Regions from separate parts of the Kribbella jejuensis genome, predicted to be linked through region 2. Evidence: riboswitches for the same ligand, from Rfam matches in the RefSeq annotation. Region 2 holds a riboswitch; the other holds the start of a gene.
What was found. A riboswitch is a leader RNA that binds a small molecule or an ion and turns the genes downstream of it on or off. The one in region 2 is predicted to bind S-adenosylmethionine.

Region 1: linked by a shared signal. The riboswitch ahead of thrC (threonine synthase) and the one ahead of FB475_RS34140 (aminotransferase class V-fold PLP-dependent enzyme) in region 2 are both predicted to bind S-adenosylmethionine.

Annotation. Positions count from the first base shown of each region.
Region 1 covers NZ_VFMM01000002.1:275,783-279,181, forward strand. The annotation lists gene FB475_RS21255 (cation:proton antiporter) at 1-1,089, shown strand, start outside; SAM riboswitch class I at 1,155-1,294, shown strand; gene thrC (threonine synthase) at 1,309-2,574, shown strand; gene FB475_RS21265 (ubiquitin-like small modifier protein 1) at 2,571-2,846, shown strand; gene FB475_RS21270 (VOC family protein) at 2,904-3,287, shown strand; gene FB475_RS21275 (zinc-dependent alcohol dehydrogenase family protein) at 3,301-3,399, shown strand, end outside.
Region 2 covers NZ_VFMM01000004.1:274,278-277,676, forward strand. The annotation lists gene FB475_RS34120 (FtsK/SpoIIIE family DNA translocase) at 1-185, opposite strand, end outside; gene FB475_RS34125 (hypothetical protein) at 237-467, opposite strand; gene FB475_RS34130 (DinB family protein) at 571-1,101, opposite strand; gene FB475_RS34135 (VOC family protein) at 1,127-1,495, opposite strand; SAM riboswitch class IV at 1,592-1,705, shown strand; gene FB475_RS34140 (aminotransferase class V-fold PLP-dependent enzyme) at 1,722-3,086, shown strand; gene FB475_RS34145 (prolyl oligopeptidase family serine peptidase) at 3,100-3,399, opposite strand, start outside.

The sequences.
Region 1 (3,399 bases), on a different contig from region 2:
TCGCACCTCAGCCCGATGATCGAACCGGAGCTCACCAAGCACCTCGCCGAGCTGACTGTCATTGTCGCGTTGATGGGCGTCGGCCTCGCGATCGACCGGCCGATCAGCCTGCTGACCTGGTCGGTCACGTGGAGGCTGCTGTTCGTCGCGATGCCGGCCGGGATCGCCGCACTGACGGGCGTCGGCTGGTTGCTCGGGCTGGCCCCGGCGACCGCCTTGCTCCTGGCGGCCGTGCTCGCGCCGACCGATCCGGTGCTCGCGTCCGACGTACAGGTCGAGGGCCCGACGACCGGCGAGGACGCGGAGCTCGACGAGGAGGACGAGGTGCGGTTCGCCCTCACCTCCGAGGCGGGGCTGAACGACGGGATGGCGGCACCGTTCGTGTACCTGGCGGTGTTCATCGCGACCAAGAGCTTCACGCCCTGGCAGTGGGTCGCCTGGGACATCGTCGGCAAGTCGGTGATCGGGGTCGCGGTGGGGTTCGGGGCCGGGTGGTTGCTCGGCCGGATGACGTTCTCGGCGCCGGCCAAGAGCTTGCGGCTGTCGGAGTCCAGGGAGCCGATCCTCGCGCTCGCGATGACGGTGGGCGTGTACGGGCTCACGCAGGTGCTGCACGGGTACGGGTTCATCGCCGTCTTCGTCGCCGCGCTCACCCTGCGCTCGGTGGAGAGCAAGCACGACTTCCACGCGGAACTGCACGACTTCATCGGTGAGCTGGAACACATCCTGACCTGGGGCATCCTGCTGCTGCTCGGGGCCGCGGTCACGGCGGGTCTGCTGAAGCCGCTCACGCCCGCCGGTGCGGCTCTCGGCGTACTGCTGGTCCTCGTGGTGCGCCCGGTGATCGGTTGGCTGTCCCTCGCACGGTCCGAAATGCTCGCGTCCGAGCGGTGGGCGACCGCCGCGTTCGGGGTCCGCGGGGTCTCGTCGGTGTACTACCTGGCCGCGGTCGGCGTGCACTTCCGGGACGACCTGCCGTGGCTCTGGGCGACACTGGGGTTCACGGTGATCCTGAGCGTGGCCCTGCACGGCATCGCGGCGACGCCGGTGATGCGGTTCCTGGAGCGCCGCGGCCGGGTCCGGGGCTGAGATCCTGCGTCTCGGATGGTGGGATCACGGGACACAATATGGACCCGATTGGGTAATCTCGGGGGAGCTCATCCAGAGGGACTGAGGGAAACGGCCCGTTGACGTCCCGGCAACCCTCCCCGCCGTAGGCCCGTCCGGGCCGACAGCGAGGGACCGGTGCCAAATCCGTCCCGCGCCGAGATCCGGCGACCGGGGAAGATGAGAGGGGAAACCTCACTCATGAGCCTGACCGCCGCCGGTACCCACACCATCCGTGAAGGTGCCTTTGGCAACGGTACGCACCTCAGCTGTCGCGCCTGTGGCGCGAAGTCGCCGCTGGGTCCGTTCTACGCCTGTATGGAGTGCTTCGGTCCGCTGGAGGTCGGGTACGAGTACCCGGCCATCACCCGCGAGCAGATCGAGGCCGGCCCGAAGAACATCTGGCGCTACCAGCCGCTGCTCCCCGTCCCCGTCGACGTGGCGAGCTTCCCGAACACCGAGCCCGGCTACACCCGGCTCGTCGACGCCCAGAACCTGGCCCGCGAGCTCGGCCTCCGCAAGCTGTGGGTGAAGGACGACTCCGGCAACCCGACCCACTCCTTCAAGGACCGGGTCGTGGCGAGCGCGCTGAGCGCGACCCGTGAGCTGGGCATGAAGGTCTTCGCCTGCCCGTCCACCGGCAACCTGGCCAACGCCGTCGCCGCGGCCGCCGCCCGGGCCGGCATCCGCTCCGTGGTCTTCATTCCCAAGGACCTCGAGCGCCCCAAGATCATCACCACGGCCGTGTACGGCGGGACGCTGGTCGCCGTCGACGGCAACTACGACGACGTGAACAAGCTCGCCTCCGAGATCGCCGGTGAGGAGGAGGGCTGGGCGTTCGTCAACGTCAACGTCCGGCCGTACTACTCCGAGGGCTCGAAGACGCTGGCGTTCGAGATCGCCGAGCAGCTCGGCTGGCGGCTGCCGCAGCAGATCGTGATCCCGGTCGCGTCCGGGTCGCAGCTGACCAAGATCGACAAGGGTTTCACCGAGCTCGGCAAGCTCGGGCTGGTCGACGCCACCGACTACAAGGTGTACGGCGCGCAGGCGACCGGCTGCTCCCCGGTGGCGCAGGCGTTCCGCGACGGGCACGACGTGGTCAAGCCGGTGAAGCCGGACACCATCGCGAAGTCGCTCGCGATCGGCAACCCGGCCGACGGGCCGTACGTGCTGGACGTGGCCCGCCGGACCAACGGAGCCATCGAGGACGTCTCCGACGAAGAGGTCGTCGAAGGTATCCAGCTGCTGGCCCGGACCGAGGGCATCTTCGCCGAGACTGCCGGCGGGGTGACGGTCGCGACGCTGAAGAAGCTGATCGCGACCGGGCAGCTCGACCCCGACGCCGAGACCGTGATCATCAACTCCGGCGACGGGCTGAAGACGCTCGACGCCGTGGCCGACCGGGTCGGCCCCAAGGTGACCATCCCCGCGTCGTACGACGCCTTCGTGAAGGCAGGCCTGCAGTGAGTGTGAGCGTTCGCGTCCCGACCATCCTGCGGCCGTACACGCAGGGCGTCTCCGAGGTCTCGGCCGAGGGTACGACGCTGACCGAGGTGCTCGACTCGCTCGACGCGTCGTACCCGGGCATCAAGGGCCGCGTACTGGACGACGCGGGCGAGCTGCGCCGGTTCGTCAACGTGTACGTCGACGACGACGACGTCCGCTTCGCCGACGGGCTCCAGACCGCGATCAAGGACGGCGGACAGGTCTCCATCATCCCGGCGGTCGCCGGCGGCTGAGTTGGCTTCCGGGTTCCGGGCGTACTCCGTCCGGAACCCGGGCTATCGTCGCCGGGCATGGCGACCAAATGGACGATCGGCGGCGACGCCAACGACCCACAGCGCTTGGCCGAGTTCTGGGCGGCCGCGCTCGGCTACATCCTCGAGCCGGGGTACGACTATCCCGACGGCGGGTCGATCGTGGACCCCGACGGCGTCGGTCCGGCGATCGGGTTCCTCCGCGTTCCTGAGCCCAAGACCTCGAAGAACCGGCTGCACATCGACATCCGGGTCGCCGGTTCGGACGAGCACGATGCCGCGGCCGTTGAACGGATGCGCGCGAAGGCGGCCGAGTTGGTGAAGCTGGGGGCCGTGCAGGTGCGCGAGGAGTTCTGGGCTCCGGGCGTACTCGCCAACGTCATCATGCTCGATCCCGAGGGGAACGAGTTCTGTGTGGGCTGATTAAGGTCTATCCATGCGTGCTGTGGTGATCGAGGAGTACGGCGTACTGCCTGAGGTCCGGGAGGTGCCGGAGCCCGTTGCCGGGGCGGGGTCGGTTGTCCTGAAGGTGGAG
Region 2 (3,399 bases):
GGTCCTGGCCCGCTGTTCTTGGGCGTGCTGGTCCGCGCGGCGGATGATCCACCACGCTTGGAGCTCTGCCCACGCTTCTGGGCGCCTGTCGGACGGGAGCGTCCACCAGCAGCCGAACGGGCCGTGCTCGGCCGTTTGGCTGCCGACTTCTGCGCCCGCGCCGGGGAAGACGTGCGGGTCGCCATATTCCTCAGGCTACCCCGATCACCCCACGAGTCCCACGTGTCACACGCCGATCACACCGGCTCATCCGTCGCATCACGACTGCGCAGCAGCCGGCCCAGGTGCCACAGCACGACGTACCAGCCGAGCGCGGCCAGGCCGCCTGACATCAGGCCGGACAGGACCAGCCGTACGGCGGTTTCCCCGCCGAGGCCACCGTCCGCCCGGCCGAGCTCAACCATCGCACCGATGATCGCGAAGACCACCAGCGCGCCGAGGACGACGTACCGGACCCATGCCGCCACGGAGTCACCTCGAGCAACCACGGGAGGCGTACGGCGGTACCAGCGGTACAGCCAGACCGCAGCGGGAGGACGGCCGCGGGGTGGGCCAGGGTGAAGGGCACGGTCAGGCGCCTGTGACGCCGTCCAGTTGTTCGCGGAGCAGGTCTGCGTGGCCGCAGTGCCGGCCGTACTCGCCGATCAGGTGGATGTAGATCATCCGCAGCGTCGACTCGGTACCGCCGAAGGTGAACCGGTCGTCCAGCGAGTGGTTCGCGGCCGCCTCGTCGGAGAGCTTCCATTCGGCGATCAGACCGTCGTACGCCGCCTGCGCGTCGGCCGGGTCGATCAACTCGAAGTCGGCGTCCTTGCCCAGCTCCGGAGCGAACAGCGGCTCGGCCGGGTCCGCGGCGAAGTGGATGCGGAACCAGATCCGCTCGACCTTGGTCAGGTGCCGGATCAGACCGAGCAGCGAGAGGTTCGACGGTGGCGAGGGGCGTTCGGCCAGCTGTTCCGCGGTCAGGCCGGCGCACTTGTACAGCAGCGTGGTCCGGTAGAAGTCGAGATATCCCTGCAGCAGTTCGCGTTCCGGAGGGGTCAGCGAGCCGTCGGGCCGCTCGACCTGAGGGGCGGTCCACACCGCGGGGTCTGACGTCATGGGGACATCCAACACGACGACCTGGTCAGGGGTTCACGGGCGGCGCCCAGCCAGGTCGCGGAACCAGGCAGAACGGGTGGCCGGCCGGATCCTCGTACACGTTCCCGGCCAACCGCTGCGCTCCCAGCGCGAGCACCTCCACCCCAGCCGCGTCGACGTCGTCGACCATGACGTCGAGGTGCATCTGCTGCGGCCGTTCAGGGTTCGGCCACTGTGGGCGCTGATGGTCAGGCGCACGCTGGAAGGCCAGGCCGGAGGTGTGGTCGTCGTCGGCCACGACCACCCAGTCGTCGCTCTGGTACGTCACAGGCTTGCCGAGCAGCGCCGAGTAGAACTGTGCCAGCGCGTGCGGATCCGGGCAGTCGATCGCGAGGTGGTGCAGTCGTCCGATCATGTGCTCATTGTGCGCGTCTCAGGATACGTGCAGTTGTCCCGGAATGTGAGATTCGCACTGGCGGGGGTCGTGGCCTGTTCGTTACCGTTCTCGGCAGGTCATGAGTGTCAGCGACAAGCCCCGGCTCGCTGGCCGGCAACCCTCCTCCGCGGTGGGGTGCCCCGGGTGAAGACCAGGCCGTGCGGATACCCCGTTCGGCAAGCGCGGACTTCCTGGGAGCAGAACCATGTCGATCCTCTCCATCCTCGAACCGGCCAGCGCGACGACCGCCCGACCGACCGTCACCCGCCAGGTCACCGGCACCATCCCGAGCACGGTCGGCTCGGACCTGCTGGTCCCGCTCGCCGACGGCCGGGTCACCGATTACGCGAACTTCGACCACGGTGCGAGCGCGCCCTGTCTGGAGTCCGTCCGGGCCAGCGTCGAGGCAGCGCTCCCGTCGTACGCCTCGGTGCACCGCGGCAACGGGTACGCCTCGCGCATCACTACCCAGTGGTACGAGCGGGCCCGCGCCGAGGTCCACGCCTTCGTCGGTGCGCGCCCCACAGACCAGGTGATCTTCACGCGGCAGACGACCGACGCGCTCAACCTGCTGGCGCACGCGGTGCCGCAGGACGCGACCGTCATCGTCTTCGAGTCCGAGCACCACGCCGCGCTGCTCCCCTGGCCGGCCGAGCGGACCGTCCGGCTGAAGGCCCCGGCCAGCCCGGCCGAGGCCGTCACGAACGTCGCCGACGCGCTCCGTCAGGCGCCCGAGGGCCCGCGGCTCGTCGTCGTCACCGGCGCGTCGAACGTGACCGGTGAGATCTTCCCGATCGCGGAGATCGCCAAGGTGGCCAAGGCGCACGGCGCCCGGGTCTGCCTGGACGCCGCCCAGCTCGCACCGCACCGCCCGGTCGACATCACCCTCCTGGATGTCGACTGGGTGGCGGTGTCCGGTCACAAGCTCTACGCGCCGTACGGCGCCGGTGCCCTGATCGGCCGCTCCGACTGGCTCGACGCCGCCGACCCGTACCTGTACGGCGGTGGCGCGACCCACGCGGTCACCAGCGACACCGTGGTCTGGTCGACCGGCCCGGCGCGGCACGAGGGCGGCTCCCCCAACGTCATCGGCGCGATCGCGCTGGCGAGTGCCTGTGCCGCGATCAGCAAGCACCGCGATGCGATCGAGCAGCACGAGCGCAGCCTGCTCGCCCGGCTCCGTACCGGACTCGCGCAGATCGACGGCGTCACGACGTACTCGATCTTCGGTGAGGAGGCCGACCGCGTCGGCACCGTGTGCTTCACCGTCGACGGCCTGACCTCCACCCTGGTCTCCGCGGCGCTCAGCGCCGAGTACGGCATCGGTGTCCGCGACGGCAAGTTCTGCGCCCACCTCCTGGTCGGCCACCTCCTCGGCAACGCCCCCGAGCACGGTACGGCGGTCCGCGCCAGCCTCGGCCTCGGTACGACGCGCGAGCACGTCGACCGCCTCGTCAACGCCGTCCGCACACTGGCCACGACCGGCCCGCGCACGGAGTACGCAGAAACCGCCCACGGCTGTCAGCCCTCCGACGACCCCCGCGACCTCCAGGCCCCGCGCATCTGGTAGTCGGCAGCGCTTCCTACTGCTCAGGAGGTACGAGACCTACATGGTGAGCAGCGAACGCCAGTAGGTCGGCCCACTCGGCGGCGATCATGGCGGCGGGCTTGCCGAAGCCGTGGCCGGTGTTGACCTCTACCCGGGTCAGGATCGGCGCGGGCCCGGACTGTGCGTGCTGCAGGGCGGCAATGTACTTGTGGCTGTGCAGCGGTACGACCCGGTCGTCGTGGTCGCCGGTGACGACGAGCGTTGCCGGGTACGCCGTCCCCTCGGAGACCCGATGCAGTGGCGAGTAGGCCAGCAGGTCCTCGAACTGGTCCGG